Regions from separate parts of the Glutamicibacter halophytocola genome, predicted to be linked through region 3. Evidence: predicted binding sites of a transcription regulator. Region 3 holds the regulator's gene; each other region holds the start of a gene.
What was found. The regulator LexA, encoded in region 3, represses DNA repair genes until DNA is damaged. The targets are predictions, from matches to a motif close to TCGAACANNTGTTCGA.
Positions count from the first base shown of each region.

Region 1: AOZ07_RS14630 (shikimate dehydrogenase) is a predicted target of LexA. The motif match lies at 7,571-7,586, and genes of this name have one in related genera.
Region 2: AOZ07_RS15070 (DUF222 domain-containing protein) is a predicted target of LexA. The motif match lies at 3,062-3,077, and genes of this name have one in related genera.

Region 1 is NZ_CP012750.1:3,149,967-3,159,591, forward strand. Features, by position in the region: gene AOZ07_RS14600 (NAD(P)-dependent malic enzyme) at 1-943, opposite strand, end outside; gene AOZ07_RS14605 (helix-turn-helix domain-containing protein) at 1,323-1,709, shown strand; gene AOZ07_RS14610 (hypothetical protein) at 1,721-2,578, shown strand; gene AOZ07_RS14615 (aminotransferase-like domain-containing protein) at 2,720-3,961, shown strand; gene AOZ07_RS14620 (IclR family transcriptional regulator domain-containing protein) at 3,977-4,747, opposite strand; gene AOZ07_RS14625 (bifunctional sugar phosphate isomerase/epimerase/4-hydroxyphenylpyruvate dioxygenase family protein) at 4,765-6,618, opposite strand; gene AOZ07_RS14630 (shikimate dehydrogenase) at 6,618-7,490, opposite strand; gene AOZ07_RS14635 (MFS transporter) at 7,644-8,981, shown strand; gene AOZ07_RS14640 (LysR family transcriptional regulator) at 9,095-9,625, opposite strand, start outside.
Region 2 is NZ_CP012750.1:3,253,582-3,263,206, reverse strand. Features, by position in the region: gene AOZ07_RS15080 (FdhF/YdeP family oxidoreductase) at 1-1,375, shown strand, start outside; gene AOZ07_RS15075 (nucleobase:cation symporter-2 family protein) at 1,468-2,922, shown strand; gene AOZ07_RS15070 (DUF222 domain-containing protein) at 3,100-4,575, shown strand; gene AOZ07_RS15065 (SPFH domain-containing protein) at 4,674-5,555, opposite strand; gene AOZ07_RS15060 (aldo/keto reductase) at 5,689-6,678, shown strand; gene nirB (nitrite reductase large subunit NirB) at 6,701-9,304, opposite strand.
Region 3 is NZ_CP012750.1:1,251,658-1,261,282, reverse strand. Features, by position in the region: gene AOZ07_RS05915 (SseB family protein) at 15-896, opposite strand; gene priA (bifunctional 1-(5-phosphoribosyl)-5-((5-phosphoribosylamino)methylideneamino)imidazole-4-carboxamide isomerase/phosphoribosylanthranilate isomerase PriA) at 1,115-1,852, opposite strand; gene AOZ07_RS18735 (hypothetical protein) at 1,880-2,029, opposite strand; gene hisH (imidazole glycerol phosphate synthase subunit HisH) at 2,032-2,667, opposite strand; gene hisB (imidazoleglycerol-phosphate dehydratase HisB) at 2,668-3,288, opposite strand; gene AOZ07_RS05895 (histidinol-phosphate transaminase) at 3,311-4,417, opposite strand; gene AOZ07_RS05890 (LysM peptidoglycan-binding domain-containing protein) at 4,499-4,852, opposite strand; gene lexA (transcriptional repressor LexA) at 5,111-5,830, shown strand; gene AOZ07_RS05880 (glycoside hydrolase family 76 protein) at 5,912-6,799, opposite strand; gene AOZ07_RS05875 (ATP-dependent DNA helicase) at 7,039-9,036, opposite strand; gene hflX (GTPase HflX) at 9,029-9,625, opposite strand, start outside.

The DNA of each region.
Region 1 (9,625 bases), 1.9 Mb from region 3:
CGCTACGTCCGGTAGCAACCACCGCAGCGAACTTCTTCGCATCCTCCGGCATGATCTCAGGAGTTGGGTTGGACAGCGCAAAGATGATCGCGTCCTTGTTCATCTTTGCCACGGCTGCCTCGTCAAACTTCGACGAAGACAAGCCAACAACCACGTCAGCTCCGTCCAGTGCCTCAGCCAGACCGCCCATGACGTCGTCACGGTTGGTGCGGCCGGCAAGTTCAGCCTTGATCGGGTTCAAATCATCACGCTCGCGGTTGATGGTTCCCCGCGAGTCGAGCACGATCACATCGGCGACGCCGGCCTTGAGCAACAAGTTCGTGACGGCAACCCCGGCCGATCCTGCGCCGGAAACTACAACCTTCAGCGAGCTGATATCGCGCTTGGTCTGGCGTGCAGCACCAATCAGCGCTGCCAGCACCACAACCGCGGTGCCATGCTGATCATCGTGCATCACTGGGATATCCAGGGCTTCGATCAGCTTCTGCTCAATTTCAAAGCATCGCGGCGCTGAGATATCTTCAAGGTTTACCGCGCCAAAGCTTGGGCGCAATCGCACAATCGTCTCAACGATTTCATCAACATCGGTCGTGTCCAGCACCAGCGGGATGGAATCCAGCCCGCCAAACTCCTTGAACAGTGCGCACTTGCCTTCCATCACGGGCAGCGACGCTGCTGCCCCGATGTTACCCAGGCCCAGGACCGCAGTTCCGTCCGAAACTACGGCTACCAGGCGTGAGGCCCAGGTGTGCGTGGAGTGCTTGGCTGGATCATCGGCGATCGCTTGGGAAACCTTGGCTACTCCGGGGGTGTACGCAATCGACAGATCGCGCTTGGTGTTCAGAGGCATCTGCGACTGGACAGAGAGCTTGCCGCCAATGTGGGCGTCAAATACTTCTGCGTCGGTGATGGTGGACAGGTCTTTGGTGGATTCAACAGACATTGAATAGCTCTTCTTTCAAGAAAGTTCTGAATGACGAAAACGCAGTACCCACGAATTGGGTGGCAGAGCGTAGGAACGCGCATGACCATTCATCCGACCGCAATGGAGCTTGACCCGCACGCAATTAAGGAGGGCATCAGGCTTCCATGTACACAGTTCCCAGATGGGCTCCGCCGGGTAAGGCTGAAGACTCCCTCGTGGTGTGCCGGAAGATGGCTGGTCAGTACTTTCTTTAGACCTACAATTTCCACCATACGGGAAAAGTTTGTCGCAAATCAACCCCTTTTCTACTATTCGGGACAATATGACCTCCGTAGCAATGCACCCAGATCACCAGCATTATGTGCGGTTATCCTCCATCTCGGGCAAAATAAACCTCATGGCATCACCGACTTCAGCTCTGGGCAGGGTCCGTACGTTCGAAGCGCTCGACGACAAGACGACAGCACGGTTGCGGCGCGCCCTGGATGAATCGAATGACACCACAATATTTGTGAACGGGACGGCACTGCAGCTGCCAGAGGAAGCGCACGAAGCGCTGATCGAGGTGCTCTCGCGCTTTGCCGATGGGGAATCGGTCAGCATCGGCACCCCGGAGTTGCTTCTTAACACCTCCCAGGCGGCCCAGATGGCTGGCATTTCCAACAGCTACCTGCGCAAGCTCGCCGATGCAGGAACCATTCCAGTGGAATATCGCGGAACGCACCGCCGGATTCGCCCCAGCGCCATCCAGGCTTGGCTGGATTCCCGAGCCGATAACAGCTAAGTGCCAACAGGATGAGTAGAACTGCGGGCGCTCCACAACAAATAGCTTGGTGGGATCGGCTGCTCATTCGGTTCCCCGGCTATTCGCTGATCGCTTGGGCAGGGTGCTACGGGCTTCATCAGCAGGGGCTGCCCCTGAAATCAGCGGTGCTGATTTTCTTCCTGCTCGCCATACCGCTGTTGGCTGCATGGCAAATTTTCCACGTTTGGCAAAGCCGCAAACGCCTGCGCGCTTGGCGCAAGGAACAAGTGCTGTCCCAGCGGGAGCTGGGTGTTCCCAATATTCCGCAGATCCGCGGACAACTCGCTCAAATTGCCGCGGAGAAGACGCTGAACCCGGAGCCGAAGAAGCCCCGCTTTGGAGCATGGGGCATCTTCCTCCTGGCAATGCTCGTCGCTGCCATAGCAATCGCTGCCGGAATTCTCCTTGCCAAGGCGGGGGCGCCGAAGATCGCGGCCTTCGCCATCATTACGCTGCTCTTGGGTGGACTGGGCCCCTTGCAGGTCATGGGCGTGCACAACCGCGCCTACCGCGCCATAGCCAGGATGCCAAAGAAACTATCGGAGATTCAGGATTTGGTGACTGCTGAGCGGTATATGCCCAGTTCCCAGCGCTCCACGCAATCCACCGACAGCACCTTGGAGGCCGCGGTGCTGATCATCAATGAAGCGCTCGGCCACGCTCAAGATGGTTGCCAACGGGCCGCCGTCGATTGCGTGGATCTCTTGGCAGTGCTCGCAAGGGACAGCTGGCCGGCATCTAGCAAACCCCGGACCTTGGCCGAGAACCTGCATCGGCGGATCAATGGCGCACTGGCCCAGCTCAGTGTTGAAGAGCGTAAATCGAGGAAACGGGGCATGAGGTTCTGAGGCTGGGAACATTGGTTCTTGCCAAGCACTGGATTTCCTGTTGGAATACCAAAGTATTCTATTTGAAAACATGCCTTCACGCGGAGCCAGAACGCGAGGAGCACGCTCCGGCAACGCCTGGAGCCTTGGCCAAGGAGGACCATGACCACCGCACCGCAATCCCTCGCCACCGCCCATGAGGCGCTGCTCTCCGACCGCGCGTCCGGCATCAAGCAGTCCGCCGTCCGCGATGTCTTCGAGCTCTCCTTGGATCCGTCGCTGGTCTCCTTGGCCGGCGGCAACCCGTACTTGCAATTGCTTCCCCTGGAAAAAATCGGTGAAATCAGCCGGCGCATCATTACCGAGCATGGGCCCGAGGCCTTGCAATACGGTTCCGGCCTGGGCACCGTGGAATTGCGCGAGCAAATCATCGATGTCATGGCAGCCGAGGGAATCAACAACGTCAAGGTAGAAGATGTCGTGGTCACCAACGGATCCCAATCCGCGCAGGACATGGCCTGCAAGGTGTTCTGCAACCCCGGCGATACCGTGCTGTGCGAAGACCCCACCTATGTGGGCGCGCTGAACACTTTCGAAGCCTACCAAGTCACTGCACAGCCAGTGGGCACCGATGAAAACGGGCTTATTCCCGGAGCCTTGCGCGAGCGCATCAGGCAGCTTCGCGCGGCCGGAGAGCGCATCAAATTCCTCTACACCATCCCGAACTTCAATAATCCGTCGGGCATCACGCTGGCGGCGCAGCGACGCCAGGAAATCGTGGATATCTGCCGCGAAGAAGGCATCCTGATCCTGGAAGACAATCCCTACGGAATGCTCCGCTATGAGGGCCAGGCAGCACCGACCCTGCGCAGCCTGGATCCGGAAAATGTCATCTACATGGGCTCCTTCTCCAAGATCTTCGCCCCTGGATTGCGCATCGGCTGGGCGGCTGTACCCACGCATCTCTTCCGCCGTTTCTATTTGGCCGGCGAAGCGGTAGCACTGTGCCCGCCCACCCTGAACCAGATGATCATCAGCGCCTACCTTAACGAGCATGATTGGAAGGGGCAGATCGCCAAGTACAACGACCTCTACCGCTCTCGCCGCGACGCGATGCTCGAAGCGCTGGCGGCGTACCTGCCCGCTGAGGTCAGCTACACGCGGCCCGAAGGCGGCTTCTTCATCTGGCTGACGCTGCCGGCGGGAATCGACACCTACAAGCTGCTGCAGCTCGGGGTGAAGGCTGGGGTCATTTTCATCCCCGGCGCGGCTTTCAGCCCCGGCGGACAGGCCGATAACAAGCTCCGGTTGGCCTTCTGCTCCGTCGACGAGGCAACCATCGGCGAAGGCGTCCAGCGCCTGTCGGGATTGCTGGCGACCGCAATCGAGTCCAACGGCGCCTAGGTTGCTGCTGGCTGCTTAGCCCAGGCGTCCGCCAAAGTCATCGGCGATGGCTTTGGCGGCGCCTTGGAGCTTGGGCAGGAGCTGATCCTGGATATATGCGGGATTATTCCGGCTGGTCTGCACCGAGATGTTCAAGGCGCCCAGCAGCTTGCCGCCACGGATCACCGGAACTGCCAAGCCGCGCAGCCCTTCGTCCAGTTCCTGGTTGACCAGGGACCATTCCTGCTGGCGCACCGTCGCCAATTCCTTTTTCAGTTCTTCGATGCTCGATACCGTGTGCTCGGTGTACTTCTGCAGTTCAACGCGCTGCAGGAAGGCCTCCTGCTCGGCGGGCTCCAGGTAGGCGATGAGCACACGGCCCATAGAGGTCACCCAGGCCGGAAGCCTGTTGCCAATGGACACATTCAACGCATGCAGTCGTGGGGCGGCGACACGTTCCACGTACAAAATGTCCTGGCCTTCGAGCACGCACAAGGACGCAGTCTCTTCCAGCTCGCGGGCCAATGACTGCAAGTGGCCCACGGCCGCCTGCGGAAGGGTCAGCCCCGACAGGTAGGCAGCACCGACATCTAGGACCCGTGGAGTCATCCGGTAGGCATTGCCATGGGCCTGCAGATACCCGAGGTCAACGAGGGTGAGCAGGAATCGGCGCGCCGAGGCCCTGGTTTGATCCGTCGCCGCAGCAACCTGGGACACCGTCAGCTCGGAATTGCCTGCCGAAAATGCCAGCAGCACGGCCAAGGTCTTTTCCGCTGACTTAACGAAATAATCCGGCCGCTCTGCCACTGTTTGCTCTCCCAGCTTTACAAGTTTCTGCTCCAGCGATTGCTCTCGAATTGAGAGGCAAGCCTGACCGGCGCATTGGGCGCCCCATACCCATCGTAGCCAGAACGCCGTTCAACTACCTCCAAGAACATGTTGCCGAGGGTCTTGGTGTAGAAATGCAAGAACTCTCCGGCCTCATCGCGGTCATACAACAGGTGCAGCTCCTTGAGGGTATCGAGCAATTGCGCGTCAAGGTCGAAGCGGGCCGCCAGGTCCTCGTAATAGTTGTCGGGAACCTGCAGGAACTCCATGCCGCGTGCGCGGGCATTGCGTGCCACCTCGATGATGTCATCGGCCCGCAGCGCCACGTGCTCCGGGTACTCGTGATTGCGCTCGATGATGCTTTCCAGTCCCTGCGGCACAATGTTCAGCGCCAGCCGGACAGCGGAATCCGCCGTGGACAGAACCTGTGAACGCACCAGTCCCATCGGGCTGGGGACCTCTGTTCCGGGACGGGCTTTGAGGTTCAGGACGCTGCTGTAGAACAGCACTGATTCGTCGAAGCATTGCCATGGCTGGGCGATGTTGATGTGGTCGATGCCCAGGATCGGCCCGCTGGGCACAGCGGATGCCGCGGGCCCGGCATCTTCGAATTCCAAAACCCAATTCCGGGTATTGGCCGGCGAGCTGAAGAATACTTCGGTGCTATCGGGCGCCACGAAGCCAGGCAGGTCTTGTTCATTGTTGGTTTGCTGGCGGGGTACTCGCGTCGCGAGCAGGGCTCCACCGCGTTCGCCGCTGGCCACCGGGTCCGGCACCAGCACGCCGAAGCCGGAGACGGCGGCTTCCACTCCTCGGCTTCGTTGCGAATTGATGATGATCTTCGCCTCGCCGGAGCTCCACAGCTGCACCGGCTTGCGGCGGTGCTGCCCGCTGAAGCTGAAACCGAGTTGTGCCAGCATCCCGGCCACGCGCTCTGGGTCCTCGGTCCGGATCTCGGCAAAGTCGAATCCGGTGGCGTCTTGCTCTCCGGGCAGGACCTTGAGGTCCAAGGCGTAGTGCTCCCCGGTCGATCCCAACAGCTGGGCCGTCGTGGACTGCAGCCACTGCAAGGACCGCAGCCCGTCGATCGCGGTGCGCTCCACGTTGGATTGGCGGAAAACATCATTGAAGATTTCCAAGGAAATGATGCCGTCATAGCCTGAGCGCACGAGTTCTGCCAGGAACTGGTCCAGCGCGAAGCCGCCCTGTCCCGGAAAGAGCCGATAGTGGCGGGACCAGGAAAGGATGTCCATGGAGAGCACCGGTGCATCGGCCAGCTGGACAAAGAAGATCTTCTCTCCGGGAATTGCGGCAATTTCCGAGGGATCATCGCCGCGCGAGAGGATGTGGAAGCTGTCGATGCACAATCCCACGTTGGCGCGGTCTACCCGCTTCACGATCTCCCACGAATGCTGGTAGGTATCAACATACTTGCCCCAAGCCAACGCTTCATAGGCAATGCGCACATCGTACCGGGCGGCAAGATCTGAAAGCTGCCGGATTTGATCCACAAACAGGCCATCGTCGTTGATGGTGGCGGTGCCGACATTGGAGCACAGCAGCATCAGGTCCATGCCCAGCCGCTGCATGAGCTGGAACTTGGCTTCAGCGCGGTGCAGATTGGCCTGCAGCTGTTCTTCGGTGACCCCTTCAAAATCGCGGAAGGGCTGGAACAAATCCAGGGTCAGCCCCAGCCGGTGCGCCATGGCCTTGACTTCCTCGGGCGACATCGGGCTCACCAACAGATCCTGCTCAAAGATCTCGATGCCGTCAAAGCCGGCTTTGGCGCAGGCCAGAAGTTTTTCTTCCAGGGTTCCCGACAGGCATACCGTAGCGATAGAGGTGCGCATTACAGTCCTTTTTCCAGCAGTTCCAGCAAGTGGCCACGCACCTGCTGTGTTTCCGGCCTGATGCCGGTGATGATTTCGAAGGCGTCCACCGCTTGGCCAACGGCCATGTATCCGCCGTCCAGGACTTGGCATCCGAGGTTGCGGGCAGCAACGATCAGTTCGGTGTTCACCGGGCGGTAGATGCAATCCGCGACCCAGTGCCGCGATTCCAGTGCTGCGATATCCAGCGGAAGACCGGGATGGTGATGCATGCCGATCGGGGTGGCATTCAATAATCCATCGACCTCGCCCAGAAGCTGCGGAACCTGGGCAGGCGTTGCGGCATGGACCAGGGCTTGCGGGAAGTTCTTGCGCAGCTCTTGGACCCTGTGGTTGACCCGATCCTCGTCGAGATCAACGATATGCAGCTGCTCGGTCCCGGAAGCCAGCAAGGCGTAGGCCACCGCGGCGCCGGCGCCGCCAGCGCCCAGCTGCAGCACTTTCTTCTTCTTGGCTCCGGGGAGCCCCTCGGCCAGGCCGCGGGAGAATCCGGAAGCGTCGGTGTTGTGCCCGATGAATTTCCCGTCCTGGATCACCACGGTGTTCACCGCGCCAATGGCCCTCGCCGTTGGCGAGATGTCATCCAGATGGTCCAGAACAAGTTGTTTGCAAGGATGGGTTACATTGAAGGCGTTAAATCCCAGCTTGGCTCCTGCTTGGAGCAATTCCCCGATGCCGCTTGCCGGAAGTTCCAGTTCGGTGAGGTCAATCGGCCGATACAGGTAGCGCAGCCCGTGCACCTCGGCGGCGCGTTCGTGCATCGGCGGGGTCAGCGATGGCATGACGCCGTCACCGATCAGACCGACCAGATAAGACTCAGCACGTGTACTCATGTTCTCCCGCAGCTCTTCTTGATGACGTCAGGTGTTGCCTGAGTTGTGATTTACATCTACTGTAATCCAATGAACACATTCCGAACAAGTGTACGCATAGCGAACATCTAGAGCGGATCCTCACCTTCAAAACACTCGACGAGGAGTCACCCGATGCCATCGCCACACAACTCCGACGCATCTGCCGGCACGGCCAGCGCAGGACGAACGCCGGTCAAGGCGGCCGTCGCCAGCTTCATGGGCAGCGCTGTTGAATACTACGATTTCTTCATCTTCGGCTCAGCCGCGGCCCTGATCTTTCCGCATATCTTCTTCCCCGATACCGACACCAACGCCGCGGTCATGTCGCTGGCCACCTTCGGCTTCGCCTACGTGGCCCGCCCGGTGGGAGCCATCTTCGTGGGGCACTTTGGCGACCGCATCGGCCGGCAAAAAGTCCTGATGTTCACCCTGATCCTGATGGGCGCATCCACCTTCCTCATCGGCTGCCTGCCCACCTTCGAGCAGGTAGGCTGGCTCGCCCCGATCCTGCTGGTCCTCGCCCGGCTATGCCAGGGACTCTCGGCGGCCGGCGAGCAGGCCGGAGCCTCATCGATGTCGCTGGAGCACGCCCCGGATCACCGCCGCAGCTTCTTCACCTCATGGACGCTCACCGGCACCCAAGGCGGCCAGATTCTTGCCGCGATGATCTTCATTCCAGTGGTTGCCCTTCCGGATGAGATCAAGTTCGGCATCGGCTGGCGCATCCCGTTCTGGCTCTCGGCAGTCGTCGTGGTTGTCACCTTCTTCATCCGCCGTTCGCTGCACGAAACCCCGGAGTTCGAAGAAGCCAAGAAGAACAATGAGATTGCCAAGCTGCCGCTGGCAGTCCTGCTGCGCTTCCACTGGAAGGACGTGCTGCGCGTAGTGCTGTGCGCATTCATCGCCGCCGTCTCCACGGTGTACGGAACCCTGGCCATCTCCTACGGCAAGGTCATTGGAAACATGGATGAGTCGATCACCCTGTGGCTTGTTGTTGCCGGCAACATCGGCGCATTGATCTCGCAGCCGCTCTTCGGCATGCTGGCTGACAAGATCGGCCGCAAGCCGGTCTTCATCTACGGCGCCCTGGGCTCGGCGGCCATCATGCCGTTCTATCTGCGGTCCATGGAATCGAGCAACGCGTTGCTGCAGTTCACCCTGTCGGTCCTGGTCTTCTCCTGCGCCTACGCCGCGGCGAACGCCGTGTGGCCCAGCTTCTACGCGGAAATGTTCTCCTCGCAGGTGCGCTTCTCCGGCTTGGCCATCGGCACCCAGCTTGGCTTCCTCATGGCCGGTTTTGCCCCGTCCATCGTGGCCGCCCTGGGCGGGCTTGAAGCCAACGGCTGGGTCCAGATCAGCCTGTTCACCGCGGTGATCGCTGTCATTGCTTCGCTCTCGGCACTGACCGCACGCGAAACCTATCGTGTTCCGACCAAGCAGCTGGGCCACGCCGTCGAGAAGGTCTCCTAGCCGCCATCGCAAGCATCCCGGCACGTTTGGCCTGACTTTTTCAAGGAAAGCCAAACGTGCCGGGATGTCGCTTTTAAGAGGACACAAGAGTGCGACCCGGGACCGCCTGGATCTCAAGACCTGGGCAACTGATTAATGGCGATGCCAAGGAGCATCCGTTCATTGGCGTTCAGCGCACGCTCTTCACGCCAAATGGCACGCAGCTCGCGCATCAGCGCCGGGCCGGCAAACGGAACTTCGACCAACGCCCCCTGCTTGAGCTGGTTCTCCACCGCCAGCTGGCTGAGCACTGCCGGCCCCATGCCTCCGGCGACCAGCTGGCAGATGGTCGCATTGCTATTGAATTCCGCAATCGGCTTGGCCCGCTCAACGGCGGACAAGGAGTTCAAAAAGGCCCGGGTCCCCGAGCCTTCCTCGCGCTCGATAAGCGCGGTTTCCTGCAGCTCTTCCAAGGTCACCGGGTCCTTCCGGCCGGCCCAAGGGTGGGCAGGCGAAACCACGACCAGCATTTCATCGCGAAACACTTCACGGCTCCTGAGCGACGAGGGCAGCTGTGGCGTTTCAACAAATCCAAAGCTGAGCTGCTCCTGTTCCACCGCCTGGATCACGTCGTGGGAATTCATGATTCTCATCCGCGGAATGAC
Region 2 (9,625 bases), 1.9 Mb from region 3:
CGTGGTGGACCACGAGTTCATCGCCCAGGTGACCGACGGATTCGACGCCTACCGCGCAGCGCGTGCCACCGTGGACTGGGAAGCCACCGAAGAGGCCACGGGCCTGAGTCGCGAGCAGATCACCGAGATCGCGCAGCTGCTGATCAAGTCCAAGGCCACCATCATCTGCTGGGCGCTGGGGTTGACCCAGCAGCCGCACTCGGTGCCGACGCTGAAGGAAATCATCAACCTGCTGCTGATGCAGGGCAACTTCGGCAAGCCCGGCGCCGGCGCCTGCCCGGTGCGCGGCCACTCCAACGTCCAGGGTGATCGCACCATGGGCATCTGGGAGAAGCCCACCGAGAAGCTGCTGGCCTCGATCGACGCCGAATTCGGCATCAGCTCCCCGCGCGCCCACGGCTACGACTCCACCGAAACCCTGCACGCCTTCGAAAAGGACGAGGTAGACGTGTTCGTCTCCATGGGCGGCAACTTCGCGCTGGCCAACTCGGACACCGAAGCGCTGGAAGCGGGCATGCAGCGGGCCAAGCTGACCGTGCACATCTCCACCAAGCCCAACCGCTCGCATGTGGTGCACGGCAAGACCTCGCTGATCCTGCCCACCCTGGGCCGCACCGACAAGGACGACAAGCACCCGGGCGGGGCGCAGTTCCTCTCGGTGGAGGACTCCATGTCGGTCATCAAGTCCACCCGCGGACGGCTCACCCCGGTCTCCGAGCACCTGCTGGCCGAACCGGTGATCGTCGCCCGCATGGCCCAGGCGATCCTGGGCGAGGACCACCCGGTCAACTGGCGCGCCATGGCCGAGGACTACGACGTGATCCGCGACCACATCGAGAAGGTGCTGCCCGGCTTCGAGAACTTCAACGCCCGGGTGCGCGAAAAGAACGGCTTCGTGCTGCCCAACCCGCCGCGCGACACCCGCTCCTTCGCCACCGACATCGGCAAGGGCCGGTTCACCGTCTCGGACTTCGAGGCGCTGAAAGCCCCCGAGGGACACCTGATCCTGCAGACCATGCGCAGCCACGACCAGTACAACACCACCTTCTACGGGCTCGATGACCGCTATCGCGGCATCAAGGACGGCCGCCGGGTCATCCTGGTCAACCCGGAAGACCTGGAGCAGACCGGGTTCAAGGACCGCGACCTGGTCGACGTGATCTCCACCTTCGCCGGCACCGAGCGCCGCGCCAACCGCTTCCGGCTGGTCTCCTACCCGACGGCCAAGGGCTGCGTGGCGGCCTACTACCCGGAGGCGAACGCGCTGGTGCACCGCGATCTGGTGGCCCGCGAATCGAACACCCCGGGCTTCAAGGCCATGATGGTGCGCTTCGTGGAGCACACCCAGCAGCCCGGGCGCACGCTGGATAGCTGATCTATCGGGCTCATGCGGGAGAATTGAGGGCGGGGCGCATCCCGGCAACGCGGGATGCGCCAATTTGCAGTCCACCGCAGAGGATTTTCCCCATGAGCACCAGACCCGAAGACGAACGCCTGAGCCCCGGCCGCACCGTGGCCTACGGCTTCCAGCACGTGCTGACCATGTACGGCGGAATCATCGCCCCGCCGCTGGTCATGGGCGGGGCGGCCGGCATGGACACCGCGCAGATGGGCGTGCTGGTGGCCTGCTGCCTGTTCATCGGCGGCCTGGCCACGATCCTGCAGACCCTGGGCATCCCGTTCTTCGGCGCCCAGCTGCCGCTGGTGCAGGGCACGTCCTTCTCCGGGGTGGCCACCATGATCGCCATCCTCAATGGCGGCGGGGGGATGCCCGCGGTTTTTGGCGCGGTGCTCGCCTCGGGCGCGATCGGCATCCTGATCGCCCCGTTCTTCGCCAAGCTGCTGCGCTTCTTCCCGCCGGTGGTCACCGGCGTGGTCATCACCATCATCGGCGTCTCGCTCTTCCCGGTCACCGCGGATTGGGCCATGGGCGGGTCGGCCGCCGGCGATAGCTACGGGTCGATGAAAAACATCGCCCTGGCCGCGATCACCCTGCTGATCCTGCTGGCCTTGTCCAAGTCCGGGGTGGCCGCCTTCTCGCGCCTCTCGATCCTGCTCTCCATCGCCCTGGGCACCCTGGTGGCCGTTCTCATGGGCATGGCCGACTTCTCGCAGGCGCTCGCCGGCGAGATCTTCGCGGTGCCGGCGCCCTTCGCCTTTGGCGCACCGGTCTTCGAAGTCAGCGCCATCATCTCGATGATGATCGTCATCCTGGTGACCTACACCGAGACCACCGCCGACATGCTCGCGGTCGCCGAAATCACCGGCTCCAAGGTGGATTCGCGCCGCATCGCCAACGGCCTGCGCGCCGACATGCTCTCCTCGGCGGTCGGCCCGATCTTCAATACCTTCACCCAGTCGGCCTTCGCGCAGAATGTCGGCCTGGTCGCGATCACCGGGGTGAAAAGCCGCTTTGTGGTCGCTGCCGGTGGCGGCATCCTCGTGGTCCTGGGCCTGCTGCCGGTGCTTGGCCGCGTCATCGCCTCGATCCCGCAGCCGGTGCTCGGCGGCGCCGGCGTGGTGCTCTTCGGCTCGGTCGCCGCTGCCGGCATCCGCACCCTGGCCAAGGCCAAGGAGGACAACATGAACATGCTGATCATCGCGACCTCGCTGGCCTTTGGCTGCATCCCGATGGTCAAGCCCGACTTCTATGCCGCCTTCCCCGCCTGGGTGGGCACGATTTTCCAATCGAGCATTTCCTCGGCGACGATCATGGCCGTGCTGCTGAACATCATCTTCAACGAGCTGAACTGGGGCAAGAAGGAAACCTCGCAGCGTTCCGTCTACAAGCACCAGCTTGAGGGGCTGGCCGACGGCGATCACCTCGTGGGCGGCAAGCTCTACGACCAGCAGGGACTGGAAGTGCAAATCATCGCCGAGCAGCCCGGCCAGGCCGGCGATCGGCCGATGCCCCAGGGCTAGATTCACGCTGGGCCCGTTCGAGCACCACGACCTCGTGCGCGCCCATTCCACCCCGGGCCTATCCGCCCTGAACCTGAAATACCATCGCTGACTGGTAACTTTACCGTGTTCTAAAAGTTATCCACCCGCAACCAAACAATCGAAGACATGTTCGATTAACCGGCGTAAAATAAGAACATGTCCGAAACCACGATCCCCCCAGCGCAAACCCCCAACCCCGAAAACCACGACGGATTCACCGCCGTGGTCAAAGGACTGGAAACGAGCCTGGCATACATCGAGGAACACGGAACCGCCGAGGAATGCCTCACCAGCATCGCCCGCCTGGAACGCGCCATCTCCTCCCTGCGCTACCACCAGGCAGCCCTCGCCCACCAAACCGAAATCAACGTCGTCCACCAGAACGCCACCCGCGGCAACCTCAAGCAGCTGAACCGCGGCACCGCCGCCACCATAGCCCTCGCCCGCAAAACAGACCCCCACGGCTACCGCGAATACCTCGAAAACTGCCGCATCCTCTTCAACAACACCCCGCACCTGGCCGCCGCCTACAGCCGCGGCGAATTCACCGAAGCCCAAATGCGCGCCATCCTCACCCCGCTGCGCATCCTCAAAGCCGAACGCCGCACCGAATTCGATCAGCTGTACGCCAAGAACCCCCGACTGTTCGCCAACCAGGGCACCAGGAAAATCAGCGACACCGTCAAGGACTTCACCTACGCCTACGCCTCGGACGACCAGTGCAAAGAACAAAAAAGCGCCGAAGAGCAACGCCGCATCAAATTCACCGCGCACCCGGACACCGGCATGATGAGCATCCACGCCGAACTGCCCATCATCGCCGGCCTGGCCCTGAAAAACGACATCAAGGCAAAATCCACAAGCCTCAAAGCCCACGGCGACCCGCGCACCCGCGCGCAAATCGAAGCCGACTACCTCTCCAGCTTCTGCACCAGCCCGGACGCAACAGTGCCCGTGAACATGAACGTCGCACTGGTCATGACCGACAAGACCCTCTTCCTCGGCGACCGGCAGCCAGCCTACCTCGACGGCTACGGAGTCATCGCCCCGCAATACGCGCGCGAACTGGTCGCCGGCAAGGAAATCCTGAACAACATGACCCTCGCGGAAATGGCCACCACCCGGCCCCCGGCCTTCATCGACACCCTGGAAGCGACCATCGAGCTGATCCGCCTCTATACCGCCCCCGGGGACCGGGAGCTGATCGCGATGGACTCCACCGCACGGATCTTCCCGGAGAAAATGAAGAAGTTCATCAGAACCCGCGACCGGCGCTGCCGCACCCCCTTCTGCGACGGGATGATCGAGGAAATCGACCACGTCACCCAGGCCTGCCTGGGCGGGCACACCTGCGTGGTCAACGCCGATGGAAGGTGCAAGTTCTGCAACCAGGCCAAGGAAACCCCCGGATGGCAGGAAATTGTCATCTCCCGGGGGCCGCACCGGATGAAGATCGCTACCGGAATGGGGCCGACGTATCATTCCACCGCGCCGCCGGCGACAGGTTTTGCGCATCAGCCCTACCCGCAGTGCATGAGCGAAGCTGACTGGGTGCGTTCCTTCGAGGACTGGCTGAACCGGCCGCCGGACACCGGGAGCAGTCCGCCGGATATCGAGGATATCCCTGCCTGATCGGGGCTACCTGCCCGCACGGGGAGTAGAACGTGAGCTGGAGACAGCAATCGCCCCAGTCCACATGAACTGGGGCGAGTTGTGCCTGGCGGTGAATGCTACTTGTTGTTCTTGTCGCCAGTCATGGTAATTGGCTGAACTCCAGAATTCGGGAAACATCCAATCGGGCTCTGGTTTGATTCCGCCACAATGTCCAAGCACTTGGATGTCAACGTTTCCGGGGTCAGGGAACGTTCCAGGATCTTGTTGGCTTCTGCTTCTGCGGTGCTGGTCTGCTTGCGCTGTTCAGCCACGCGCGTCTTGGCCGCTTCGGCTTGAAGCTCATTGATGCGGTTCTGCGTCGGCTCATCAAAGTTGATGATTGGCAGCGTGACAGAACGGATTTCGATCTGGGTCTTCACCTTGCCCTGCATCTTTTCCTGCACTGCCTTGGCCAGCCCCTCAAGATCCTGGCCGCCCTTCGACGGCTCGGTGTAGGCCAAAGGGTCATAGGTAGCCATGACTTCATTCAACGTGGCTCGGAAATTTCGATCCACCAGGTTCGACTGGATGCCCTCAAAGGTTCGGTAGTCCAGGAACACGTCCATGGCATCGTCGGTCTTCAGCTGCCACTGGATCGAAGCATCAACATTGGCACGGCCGTTGTTTCCCAGGCGAACGGGAATGCCGCTGTCGCCGGAATAGACGTCGTTCTGCACGGAGCCATCCAGCTTCTCGACCTTTTCCCACGGCCACTTCAGGTGGAAGCCGTTGCTCACCACGGATGTAGGCTTTCCCAGCGCGACCTTCACGCCAACGGTGCGAGGCTGGACGATGGTGGTGGACATGATGCCAAGAACGACCAGCGAGACGGCAAAAACGCCAATGCCGGTGGCACGCGTTGCGGAACGGTTCTTGTTCTCAGGTTTCATCGTTTTGCCGGCCAGCATGACGACCAGGCCGATGAGCGCGCAGAACAGCGCAAAAATGGTGGGAAACATGATCTCCTCGATGTTGTGATGACAGTGAATATTCTATCGAATGGATCATAAAGAATTTGGTTGAAACGCCGATTGGGCAGCAACGCCTCGTCTTCCATGCGTGAAATGGAGGTGACGCACTACACTCGAAACCATGCAACAACGAGAACTTGGACGTACGCAACGCAATGTTTCTGTCATCGGCTTGGGAACCTGGCAACTTGGCGCCGACTGGGGGTCGGTAGAAGAGTCCGATGCCTTGGCCGTGCTCGATGCAGCCTATGAATCGGGCGTGAACTTCTTCGATACCGCCGACGTGTATGGAGATGGCCGCAGCGAACAACTGATCGGCACATGGCTGAAGAATAATCCCGATGCCGACATCACCGTAGCCACCAAAATGGGGCGCCGCGTCGACCAGCTGCCGGAAAACTACAATCTCGACGCATTCCGCGCATGGAATGACCGGTCGCGCGCCAATCTCGGGGTGGATACGCTGGACCTGGTTCAGCTGCATTGCCCGCCAACCCCGGTGTACACCACCGAGGCCACCTACGATGCGCTGGATGCCATGGTGGATGAAGGACGCATGGCAAATTACGGCGTCTCGGTGGAAACCGCAGAGGAAGCCTTGGCCGCCATTGCCCGGCCAAATATTGCCACCGTGCAGATCATCATCAATGCCTTCCGGCACAAGCCGCTGGAACTCGTTCTTCCGGCAGCGCGCAAGGCGGGCGTCGGAATCATCGCGCGCGTCCCGCTGGCCAGCGGCCTGCTGGCCAACCGCTACACCCTGCAAACCGAGTTCGCGAAGGACGATCACCGCAATTACAACCGCGACGGCTCAGCGTTCGACGTGGGGGAGACCTTCTCCGGAGTCGACTACGCAACCGGAGTCCAAGCCGCCGGGCAGTTTGCGCAGTTGGCCTCCGCAGAAGCTCCCGGGGCCACCAGCGCGCAGGTAGCGCTGGCTTGGCTGGCTGCGCAAGAGGGAATCAGCACCATCATTCCCGGCGCGCGCAACCCGGAACAGGCGCGAGCCAACGCGGCGGCCGGGTCGCTGGAGATCAGCGAGGGCTTCAAGAAGTCAGTACGCGATCTCTACGATTCCTCGCTGCGCGCACAAATCCACCCGCGCTGGTAGCAGCGCGGGTGGATCAGGCCGATTAGTGCTGCGGCGCTCCGACCGGGATGCTGGCACCTAGTGCCACCGGCTCGGCGGGGCGCCGCTGGCCGCGTTCGGACACGTACTCCAGGGCAGTATCCGGTTCGGCAGTGTTCACGAAGGAGCGGAAGCGCTTGAGCTTGACCGGGTCGGCCAAGGTGGCAGCCCATTCGTCCTCGTAGTTGGCCACGTGGGATTCCATGGCTGCTTCCAGCGCTTCGGCCAGGCCCAGCGAATCCTCCACGACCACCTGCTTGGCATGATCCAGGCCGCCCTCCAGATCCTGCAGCCAGTGCGCGGTGCGCTGCAGCTTGTCCGCGGTGCGGATGTAGTACATCAGGTAGCGGTCGATGTACTTGAACAGCGTCTCATCATCCAGTCCGCCAGCCAGCAGCTGGGCATGGGCCGGGTTGGCGCCGCCGTTGCCGCCGACATAGAGGTTCCAGCCTTCGGAGGTGGCGATCACGCCAATGTCCTTGGCGCGGGCCTCGGCGCATTCGCGGGCACACCCCGAAACGCCCATCTTCAGCTTGTGCGGTGCACGCAGGCCGCGGTAGCGCAGCTCCATCTCGATGCCCAGGGCGGTGGAATCGAGCATGCCGTAACGGCACCACGAGGAACCGACGCAGGTTTTCACATTGCGCAGCGACTTGCCGTAGGCCTGGCCCGATTCGAAGCCGGCGTCCACCAGTTCACGCCAGATATCCGGCAGCTGCTCCAGCCGCGCGCCGAACATGTCGATGCGCAGGCCACCGGTGAGCTTGGTGTACAGGCCGTACTTCTGGGCGACGGTGGCGATCACGCCGAGCTTCTCCGGGGTGATTTCACCACCTGGAATACGCGGAACCACCGAGTAGGTGCCGTCCTTCTGCATATTGGCCAGCACGCGGTCGTTGGTGTCCTGGGCTCCGGCCAAACCGGCATCCATCGGGTGGACCGCGGTCTGCGAGGAGAGGATGTTGGCGATCACCGGCTTGCAGATATCGCAGCCCGATCCGGTGCCAAAACGCTCCATGACCTCGCTGTAGGTGTGCAGGTCGGCCACTTGGATGGCTTCATAGAGCTCGGGGCGGGAGAAGGAGATGTGCTCGCACAGGGCGGTGGAAACTTCGGCCCCGTCCTTTTTCATCTGGGATTCCATCAGCTTCTTGAGCATCGGCACGCAGGAACCGCACTGGGTTCCGGCGCGGGTGCAGCCCTTGAGGCCCGAAACCGTGGTGACCGGGTCCTTGCCCTCGCAGCTGCCGCACCCCGAAACGGCATCGCGGATGGCGCCGGCGGAGACGTTGTTGCATGAGCACAGCACCGCGTCATCGGGCAATTCGCTCTCTGGAGCTTCGCCGCCCAGCGCGCTGAGGTAGGCGCCGGGTTCGCCGGGAAGCTCGCGTCCGAGCATCGGGCGCAGCGACTGATACGGGGTGGCGTCGCCGACAAAGATGCCGCCGAGCAGGGTCTTCGCATCGGCGGAGACCACCAGCTTCTGGTACAGGCCGCGGGGCGCATCGGCGTAGACCACTTCCAGGGCGCCGTCGGTGCGGGCAAAGGCATCACCGAAGCTGGCCACATCCACCCCGGAGAGCTTGAGCTTGGTGGCGGTATCGAAACCGGCGAATTCAGCCTCTCCGCCGGCAAGCTGTTCGGCGACGATCTCGGCCATGGAGTTCGCCGGGGCGACCAGGCCAATGCACAGGCCCTCGAAGTTCGCGACCTCGCCCACGGCCCAGATGTGCTCGATGTCGGTGGCGCACTTCGCGTTGATGACCACGCCGCCGCGCGGGCCCATGGAGAAGCGGTCAGCCTGGCTGCCCGAGTCTTCCAGGGCCTGGTTGTAGTTGCGGATCAGCTCATCGCGCGGGCGCACGCCGATGGAAACCACGACCATGTCGGCCTCGATCACCCGGTCGTCGGCCATCAGCACGCCGGTGACGGTGGAGCCCTCGGCGAGGACTTCCTTGGGGAAAACTCCGCCGTGCACGGTGAAGCCGGTCTGCTCGATCAACCGGCCCATGGCCTGGCCTGCTCCCTCGTCCAGCTGGGTGCCCATCAGCCATTTTCCGCCGTCGATCACGACTGCCTGCGCGCCCAGCGCCTGGGCGCCGGCGGCGGCTTCCAGGCCGAGCAGGCCGCCACCGATGGTGGCAACTACCGGGGTGCGGCCCAGGGTGGTCTTCAGTTCCTCGACCTTCTCGGCGATGGACCAGACATCTTCCAGGGTGCGGTAGACGAAGGTGTGCTCGTTGCCCGGGATGGGCAGCGTGGCGGCGTTGGAACCGGTGGCCAGGACCAGTTCGTCGTAGCCGAAGCTGCGTCCATCGGCGGTCGCGACGGTGCGCTGTTCGCTGTTGATGGCTACGGCCTTGGCGCCGGTTTCCAGGGTGACGTGCTCGGCTTCCCAGAGCGTTGCATCGCCCAGGGTCAGGTCCACGTCGCGATCGGTCAATGCCTTGGACAGGGCCACGCGATCGTAGGGCAGGTGGGCTTCTTCGGTCAGTACCGTGATGTGAAGGTTCTGCGGTGCGCGGCTGGCCAGCGATTCGGTGAATCGGTGTGCTGCGGGACCGCCGCCAATTACCAGGACGCGGCGTTCGGTGTGTGTAGTACCCATGATCAGATTCGACTTTCGCTGGGAAACGGGGAGTTTCAGGCTGTTGACACCACTGTAGGAAGCCGTTTTTGCCGTGCAATTTCCCTTGTGTTTCGGCCGACGTAAATCTCTTCCCCAGCCCCGCAGCGGGCAGTTAAAGCTGCGAAACATGGTGGACTTATTGCCCGCGGAAAGCTGGATCCCGCGCGGGTGCGGGGGCGGAAAATTGCCGGAAATTCCGGTGCAAATGCGGGCTCACGCTCCCTTGATCTGCTGTTAGCCAGGGTTTACCGCCTAGCAATCGCCCACGGCCTTGGGCGAAACACGCGGATCCTAAGCTCG
Region 3 (9,625 bases):
GGAGCCCGCCGAGTCTAGCTTGGCGCGCTATGCAAACTGAGTTCTAGGGAATCCACCGCTTCAGTGAATTCAGTGTTCTGGGCCAAGCGCCCCTGGATGGCGCCGGTGATTTCCTGCGCCTTCTCCCGGCTTGTTCCCGGTGCGAAAACGAACTGCAAATTGAGTTCTGGTCCGGATCCGCCGCCAGGAACCATCTGGCCGTCCCTGGTTCTTGAGCCTACTCCCCTGCCTGGAGCCAGCTTCACGGCCTGCAATTGGCTGAAGCCTTCGGTGGCGTCCTGCACGAGGTTGGCGATCTGCTGATTCTGATAGCTTGGAGTCCAGTCGATCTGCTTGGCGAGGTTCCAGACCCCCGGTCGGCGCAGGACGAAAGTGAAGTCGCTGCCCGGATCAAGGACCAGCAGCTGGCATTCCTCGCTGACCGCCGAGAGTGCCGCGCGCGGGGCAAACACTGCCACCGGCCGGGCCTCCTTGTGCCAGGCTTGCAGTCGTTCGACGGTGCTGAAGACAGGCAGGGCCATTCGGCCGTCCGGAGCATTGATCTTCACCAGCGCCATGTCGGCTTCCTTGTCCGAAGCGAAACCGTGCTCGGTCATGGCTTCTTCGCCGAGCTGGGCGACAACCGCCACGAACACCCGTGCAGTGGCCAAGGCCTTGTGGACTTCGGCCTCGGAGCCTTTGCCGTCGCGCAGCTGCGCCAGCGCCTCCATGGTTTGGGAGTCGGCGCTGCCGTCGTCCTTGTCGAAATTATGCAGGGGGTTGCCCTCGCCGCTAAGGTCGCGCCCTTCCCAATCCTGCCCCGCAGAGTCGGCGGGTGAACCGGCCTGGGCCAAGGCCGCGACGATATGTCCAGGCAGGTGGCGTTGAGGCGCTGATTCAGAATGCTCCGTGCTCATAGCTCCATGCTATCGGTGGATTTGCTTCAGTTGAAAGGACGGACGGAATCTTCTCCCATGAGCTTGAACACCACGAATGGGTAATTCAAGATTATTTGCGGAAATCAGCAGCTGGCGAATGCCCTCTGGTTTCATCGTGCGCTGTCCGCGCCAGAAAACAAATGACGGCTTGAATGCCCAGTGGCATTCAAACCGTCATTGTGGTGGAGCGAGCGGACTTAGCGGCGTCCTGCTACGTCCAGGGCCTCCTGCAAGGTGAACTGTCCTGAGTACAGGGCCTTGCCCATGATGGCGCCCTCGATGCCTTCTGGAACTAACTCGCGAAGCACACGCAGGTCTTCGAGCGACGAGATGCCGCCCGACGCTACGACAGGCTTATTGGTTTTTGCGGCGATTTCACGCAACAGCTCGACGTTCGGTCCGCGAAGGGTGCCGTCCTTGGTCACGTCGGTGACGACGTAACGGGCGCATCCCGCATCTTCCAGGCGCGCCAGGACCTCCCACAAGTCGCCTCCATCTTTGGTCCAGCCGTGGCCCGACAAGGTGGTGCCTCGAACGTCCATGCCCACTGCGATCTTGTCGCCATGACGGGCGATGGCCTGCTTGGTCCATTCAGGATTTTCTAGCGCAGCGGTTCCCAAGTTGACGCGGGTCGCGCCGAATTCCAAGGCGCGGTCCAGGGACGCATCGTCACGAATGCCACCAGAGAGCTCAACTTTGATGTTCAGTTCCTTGGCGATGCGCTGGACGATCTCCACGTTGCTGCCGCGGTCAAAAGCAGCATCCAAATCAACCAGGTGCAGCCATTCAGCACCTGCGTTCTGCCAGGAAAGGGCAGCTTCCAGTGGATCGCCGTAGCCCGTCTCGGAACCGGCTTCGCCCTGGACCAGACGCACTGCCTGGCCTCCGGCGATGTCTACGGCAGGCAAGAGTTCGAGAATTGGTTGCTCGCTCATAATGTCCTTTGTGAAGAAATGAATTTTTTAGAGGGCCAATACCCACGCGGCAATGATGCTCATTGCTGCGAGAGCCCATAGCGCGATGACCCAAGAGATATGGGCCTTCTGGCTTTTGAGGGAGATCGCTCCGCCAGCCAGGAATGCGCCAACGAACCCAAGCACGATGGTCCACATGCCTACAGGGTGCCCAACCAGTTGCGCAACAGCTGTGCGCCGGCTTCGCCTGACTTTTCCGGGTGGAATTGCACTGCCGAGAGTGGACCGTTCTCCACTGCGGCCACAAATGGCGTTCCGTGCGTGCTCCAGGTAACTTGAGGCGGAGTCATTGCAGGTTGCGTAACGTCGAATTCCCACTTCTGCACTGCGTATGAGTGCACGAAGTAGAAACGCTCGTTCTCGACGCCGGCAAAGAGCTTGGTGCTAGCTGGTGGCTGCACGGTATTCCAGCCCATGTGCGGAATGACATCGGATTTGAGCCGTTCGACGGTGCCGGGCCATTCGCCGATACCGGCCGTTTGGACTCCGTGCTCAACGCCTTCCTCGAAGAAGACCTGGTGGCCGACGCAAATCCCCAATACGGGTTGTCCTCCGGCGATGCGGCGGCCGATCCAGCGCAGGGCACCAATATTCGTCAGCTGTTCCATCACGGACGCGTAGGCGCCAACGCCAGGAACAACCAGCCCGTCAGCGCTCATGACCTTTTCGGGATCTGCGGTCAGCTCCACGTGAGCACCCGCGGCTTCCAGCGCCCGGACAGCCGAACGGACGTTGCCCGAACCGTAGTCGAGAACAACTACATTCTTCTTTTCCACTTACAGTGCACCCTTCGTGGATGGAATCTTGTCACCCATGCGTTCGTCGAATTCAACGGCTTCGCGCAGAGCTCGTGCAAAGGACTTGAACTGGGCTTCGACAATATGGTGTGGATCGCGGCCCGAGAGCACCTCGATATGTGCACAAATCTGGGCGTGGAAGGTGATCGCTTCAAAAACGTGGCGGGTCATGGAACCGGTGAAGTGCCCACCGATGAGGTGGTATTCCTGCCCCGCCGGCTCGCCGGAGTGGACGAGGTAGGGGCGTCCGGATACATCCACCACTGAACGCGAAAGCGCTTCATCCAATGGAGCATATGCGGTGCCGAAGCGCCGGATGCCGGCCTTGTTGCCCAGGGCAACGCGCAGCACTTCGCCGATGGTGATGGCGGTGTCCTCCACGGTATGGTGCACGTCGATGTGGGTATCGCCCGTTGACCGAACGGTCAAGTCAATGAGCGAGTGCTTGGACAGCGCGGTGAGCATGTGGTCGTAGAACGGCACGGACGTGCTGATCTCCGACACACCAGTTCCATCGAGATCCAGTTCTACGAATACGGACGATTCGCTGGTGACGCGTTCCATGCGGGCGCGACGTGCGCCAATCAATTCGGCAGCCATGTCTTCCTTCGCTTGTTCTTGATTACTTTTCCGCGCCGAGCAGCTCGGATAGACGATCCAAGAACGCAGTAGTTTCTGATTCGGTTCCGGCGGTTACTCGCAGAGTGCCCGGGATCCCATTGTCGCGGACGATAATGCCTGCTTCCAACAATCCTTCCCACACCGCGTGGGGGTTCTCCAGCCCGCCGAAAAAGACGAAGTTGGAGTCGGAGACGGAAGGCTTAAGCCCAAGCTCTTTCAAGCGGGCAACAATTCGATCTCGTTGCGTTTTGATGTCTTCCACCTGGGCTAACAACAAATCGATATTCTTCAGCGCCGCTACGGCAGTTGCCTGCGTGACGGCCGAGAGGTGGTATGGCAGCCGCACCAAGCGAATGGCATCGGTGACTTCAGGCGCCGCTGCGAGGTACCCGACGCGGGCACCGGCAAGGCCAAAGGCCTTTGACATGGTGCGCGTGACGATGAGCCGCTGGCGGCCTTCAAGCAAGGTGAGCGCCGATTTGGTGCTGGACAAGGAAAACTCGGCGTAGGCTTCGTCAACAATGACCATGCCATTGTGCTCGCTCATTGCGTCATATACGGCTGTGATCACGTCCAGGCCAAGCGCCGTGCCCGTGGGGTTGTTAGGAGAGCACAGGAAGACAATGTTCGGTTGGTGCCTGAGAACTTGTTCTGCCGCGGATTCTGCGGAGAGAGTGAAATCCTCGGCGCGCGTACCGGCGATATATGTTGTATCGGTCCCGCTAGCTAGGAGGGGGTACATCGAGTATGTTGGTCCGAAACTCATGACGCTTCGTCCTGGCCCGCCAAATGCCTGCAGGATTTGCTGGAGGATTTCGTTCGAGCCGTTTGCCGCCCAGATGTTCCCTGCGGTCAGGGAGTGGCCGAGATAGTCAGCCAGCAGTTCACGGAGTTCGGTGAATTCACGATCCGGGTATCTGTTGAGGCTGGTTGCTGCTTTTGCGACCTCTTGCGCAATGGCATCCACGACAGTTGGCGGAAGCGGATGAGTGTTCTCGTTGACATTCAGCTGAATGGGCACGTCGATTTGTGGTGCGCCATATGGGGATAGCCCGCGGAGATTCTCACGCAAGGGCAGCTGACTCAAAAGTTCACTGCGGTCATTCACGCAATAAGTCTACGTGCGTACCGGCTTGGCGGGTGAATCCGCTACGAGTCAAGGTAACAATCCCCTGCCTCGATCGATGCTCTAACCAGCGAGCACAGGGATCGACAGCGAGTCGCCAACGTGGATCTCGCTTCCCTGGAGGGAGTTGAGTTCCGAAATGTGGCTGACAGCAGAAGTGACGTCGTAGCCCTGGGCGTACTCCTTGGCCAAGCTCCACACGGTGTCGCCCGGGATAACGGTGACGTCCACAGTTTCGACGCCCGTTGGGAGTTCAGATGATGCCCTTGCATCTGAAGCGAACATCGAGAAGAAGAACGCTGCAGCTACGGTTAGCGCAAAAACTGGAATGCCCACCAAAACAGCCCAGCCGCGGCGGTTGATCCGGATCTTCAATGGGCTCTGGGTTTGATTTGAGTCAAGTGCGAGGGTTGCCATGACCTTATCTCCTCAAGATTGTGTAGCGATGCGAAGTTATATTCGATATGTAGATTTCGAAGACTTGTTCGAAACTAGTACATCTGTTCTAACAGAGCTTCGTCCGACTTGTCCAGAAGTTTTCGAACAAATCTTTGAAAGAAGCTCGCTTATCCACTAAGATTTCGAAGTAGACGAGCAATGAAAACATCACACCATCTGGCTCCGACAGTTTGGACTGCCGAACTTTCGACAGATAGCTAGGGAAGGCAAAATCTCATGTCAGCTTCACAACGCACTCCCCGATCGAATGCACGCTCGTTGACGATTCGCCAAAAGAAGATCCTGGAAACGATCCAGCGTGCCATCGGCAAGAACGGCTATCCACCATCCATGCGTGAGATTGGCGACTCGGTAGGGCTCAAGAGCCTTTCGAGCGTCACCCACCAATTGAGCCAGCTAGAAAAGCTCGGGTACATTCGTCGAGATCCACGCCGTCCGCGCGCCATGGAGATTTTGTTGCCACTGCAGTTGGCGGACGATGCTGAGAACTCAACGGCGTCGGAGGCTGCAGAGAGCAAGGCTGCCGAAGACGCGATGGTCATCGAGCTCAGCACGTCAGCCGATACGACCATGGTTCCATTGGTCGGCCGGATCGCTGCTGGTGGGCCGATCCTTGCTGATCAGTCTGTCGAAGATGTTTTCTCGTTGCCTCGCCAGCTGGTCGGACACGGCGAATTATTCATGCTCAAAGTCTCTGGCGATTCCATGGTTGATGCCGCTATCTGTGATGGTGACTGGGTAGTCGTCCGCCGTCAGCAGAATGCTGAAAACGGCGATATCGTCGCTGCATTGCTGGACGAAGAAGCCACTGTCAAAACCTTCCGGCAGCGCGATGGGCATACATGGCTGCTGCCCCAGAACTCACGCTACGAACCGATCTTGGGCGACGCGGCCAAGATCATGGGCCGTGTTGTTTCTGTGATGCGTTCGCTCTAATCGCATCTGGCATGAGGGGTGTTGGTGCGCAAGCATCGACACCCCTCAGTCGATTGCTCCCTGCGATTTCGGTTTCGATTCTCACCGTTGTGCTGCGCTGAAGATCATCCAACGCTGAACTGCCGCTGAGAGCCGTCGTGGTTCTTCGTTGACCAATCGGCTAGCTGTCGACGTCACCAAATCGCGTGCGATGCCCCGAACCTCCAGATCCATGCGCTCATCGTTTGCGCAGAGGGCCAGGTATCGGCAGAGAATCCCGGCAAATAGGTTGCCATCGCCTCCTCCATCAAGCAGCAGGGATCCGGCCTCGTCGGCCAGATGCCGGCGTGTGGCATGAACAAGTGCAGCAGCATGCTCCAGATCAGCTGCGGTACCTAATTCCAGCAGCGCGCCGAGCACCGGTCCCTGGTTATAGGTATAGAGGTGATCTTCCAGTTTTTGGCCTGCTGAAGTGAGTCTGAGCCCATCAAGATATAAACCGTGCTGGTCGCTGAAGATGTTGGAATGCATCCAGTCAAGCAGCTTCCTGGCTTGTTCGCGATCACCGATGCGTGCGAAAAAGAGTGCGGCAGGAGCGTTGGCAGGGGCATTCTTGAAATCGCGTTTCCTCGACCAGTACAAGCCGCCATCGAAGACTTCGTCGATGCCGCTTTCCAATTGCTTGCGCAAAGTCGTTATTGCTCGTTTTGCACCGAGATGGCTGTGCCCTTCCAGCTTCCGGGAAAAAGCCAGCAACCTCTGGCTCGCCAGCGCCAGCCATGCCATATCGTCAAAGAAGTAGTTCGGGAAGACTCCGAAATTGCGAATGCGGATTCCTGCCAGCAGGTCTTTGGCACGGTGAAGTTCGCACCGGGCTGCATCACGATCGCCAGCTTCCCAATAGCCCAGCCCGTCGTCAAGGATCGCATCCAGGTAGTGGGCCTGCCACCAGTAGTTCCACTCAGCAAACGGATGAGAAAATCCATTCATATCGCTGAGCATGCTTCCGTCATGCATCCGGTGCTGAAGGCTATAGGGCCGGCCAATCCACGTGCCTGGCAGGCAAAGGAGCCGATGGCCAAATCGCGCATGCGTATCTTCGGCTGCTTCACGCGCCAGTCCCCTCATGGATTTCATCTTGCCTTCCGGATTTTTCCTTCCCTGTGGCACAGACATTAGTGCATTCAACGAGCCCGAGTCACCGGGTCATTGCTTTCAAGCACTGGAAGTTACTTTTCAGCAGGCTTGAGGCGTTCCAGAACTCCAGAAATGACCTTCTTGTCTACTGTGGGCCACATCGGTGGCAGGGTAGCCTTCAGGAAGCTTCCGTAGCGCGCCGTGGCCATGCGCGAGTCCAATATGGCTACAACGCCCCGGTCGTTGACCGATCGGATCAGGCGTCCTGCGCCCTGCGCCAAGCGGATGGCGGCATGCGTAGCCGAAACCTGCATAAAGCCATTGCCACCGTGCTTGGCGACGTCTTCGGTCCGGGCCTTCGAAATCGGGTCGTCGGGGCGTGGGAATGGAATCTTGTCGATGATGACCAGACGGCAGGAATCCCCCGGGACGTCAACTCCCTGCCACAGCGTCATCGTGCCAAAGAGGCAAGTGTCGCGTTCGTCTGCGAACTGTTCGACCAGGGATTTCATGCTGGCCTCGCCCTGGCACAAGATGTCCACGTCCAGCCGCTCGCGCAAGATGCTGGCGGCCTCTTCCGCCGAACGCTTCGAAGTGAACAGCGCCAGTGCGCCACCGCCGGATGCCTTGATGAGATCTTCAATCTCGTCCAGGGTCTCAGCGGCAAGTTGACGGCCAGGTTTTGGCAAATGCCTGGCTACGTACAGGATGCCTTGTTTTGGATAATCAAAAGGGCTTCCCACATCGACGCCAGTCCATGTTGGCGCTCCGTTCCCCATCAAGCCCAGCGAACCGGCCACGGCATCAAATTGCGAACCGATAGCCAACGTTGCACTGGTGAGCACGACCGTGCGGCCATCAAATAGGCCTTCGCGCAGTTTTCCTGCCACCGACAGCGGTGCGACATTCAGCGTTGCCGGTTGGGATTCTTCGGCCTCCACGTAGCCTCGGCCTTCTACGAACTCCCGTGGGCGCGTTGTGTAGAGAACTTCGCGGCGCTCTTCAGATTCGAGCATGCGCAGAGAGTCATCCATAACAGCCTGCAGCTGGGAGCGTGCAGTCTGTCGTCCGCCATCGGCGGGCGCGTTCGCCTCTGGCTTGGACAGCGCCAATGCCAGGCGAGCCTGCTCAACAATGTCATTGAGTGCAATGCCCATGTCTTCGCGCAAGCCTTGCTCCAGCAGACCGGTGGGGATCCCCGTCAGGGACTTCTCCAGTCGGTTGGCCGCTTTGACCATTTCATCGACGTTGACGCCGCAGTGGCGCTTGGCGCCACCAGCAGCAGTCATCACCATTCGAGCCGACAGGGCGCCAGACACCGAGCTGGTCACGCGGTCCTGCAGTTCGTGGGCCTCATCGATGATGGCCACATCGAAATCCGGCAAGACCGACAGGCCTTCAAACGCAGACACCGCCAGCAAGGCATGATTGGTGATCACCACGTCAGATTCGGCCGCGCGGGCGCGTGCCATTTCCGAGAAGCATTCATCGGCCATCGGGCACTTTTGAGAACCCAGGCATTCCATCGCCGAAACCGAAACCTGCTTCCAGGCCTTGTCGCTGACGCCGGGCACCAATTCATCTCGGTCGCCGGTATCGGTGCGCTCGGCCCAATCGCGAAGTTTCATCACTTCACTGGCAAGCGGTGAATAGGTGGTTCCGGCGGGTACTGCCGGTTCATCCATCGAGAACAGCGTGCCTTCGTCATCGGGGTATCCGCCACCGAGCTTGTATTGGCACAAGTAGTTGGAGCGGCCTTTGAGCAGAGCCACATCCATGGGACGGGAGAGCTTGCCCTTGAGTGACTCAAGTAATCTCGGCACGTCGCGACCGACAATTTGCGACTGCAACGCGAGTGTAGCGGTTGAAACAATCACTGGCTTGGCACTAGTTTGCGCATGGGCCAGCGCCGGAATGAGATAACCCATGGACTTTCCCGTTCCGGTGCCAGCTTGAACCAGCAAATGTTCTTCGTCTTCCAAGGCAGCCACCACGTGCTTGACCATTTCCTGCTGGCCTGTACGCATGGCGCCACCCATGGAAGTTACCGCGGCCTCAAGAAGCTCAAGGGCCTGCTCTTGCTTATCCATGAATGTTGAAAGTCTCCAACTCTGCCGCCAGGGAATCGCGCACCTTGACGATCAATCGCGTGCCGTTGTCCAGGTGTTCGCTTTCCAGGATTTCAGATTCGCTCTGATGCAGCTTTGCGATCAAATCCCCGCGGTTGTACGGGATGAGAACTTCAAGCTGAATGCCTGGACGCGGAATCGACGAGCTGATCTTTTCCAGCAGCTCTTCGATGCCCTCACCGGTGTGAGCCGAAACCACGGAGGTATTGGATTCACGGTTGCGGATTCGTTCAATGACAAATGGATCCGCGACGTCAGCCTTATTCAGGACGATGATTTCCGGGATATTCAACGCGTCAACTTCGCCAAGCACGGTACGAACGGCCTGAATCTGCCCCTCCGGGTCAGGGTGCGAAGCATCCACTACGTGCAGGATTAGATCAGAATCGGCAATTTCTTCCAGAGTTGAGCGGAAGGCTTCCACCAACTGGGTTGGAAGGTTCGACACGAATCCAACGGTATCGGCCAACGTATAGGTCAGCCCGTCTTCAGTCGACGACTGGCGCACGGTTGGATCCAAGGTGGCGAACAGCGCGTTCTCCACCAGGAC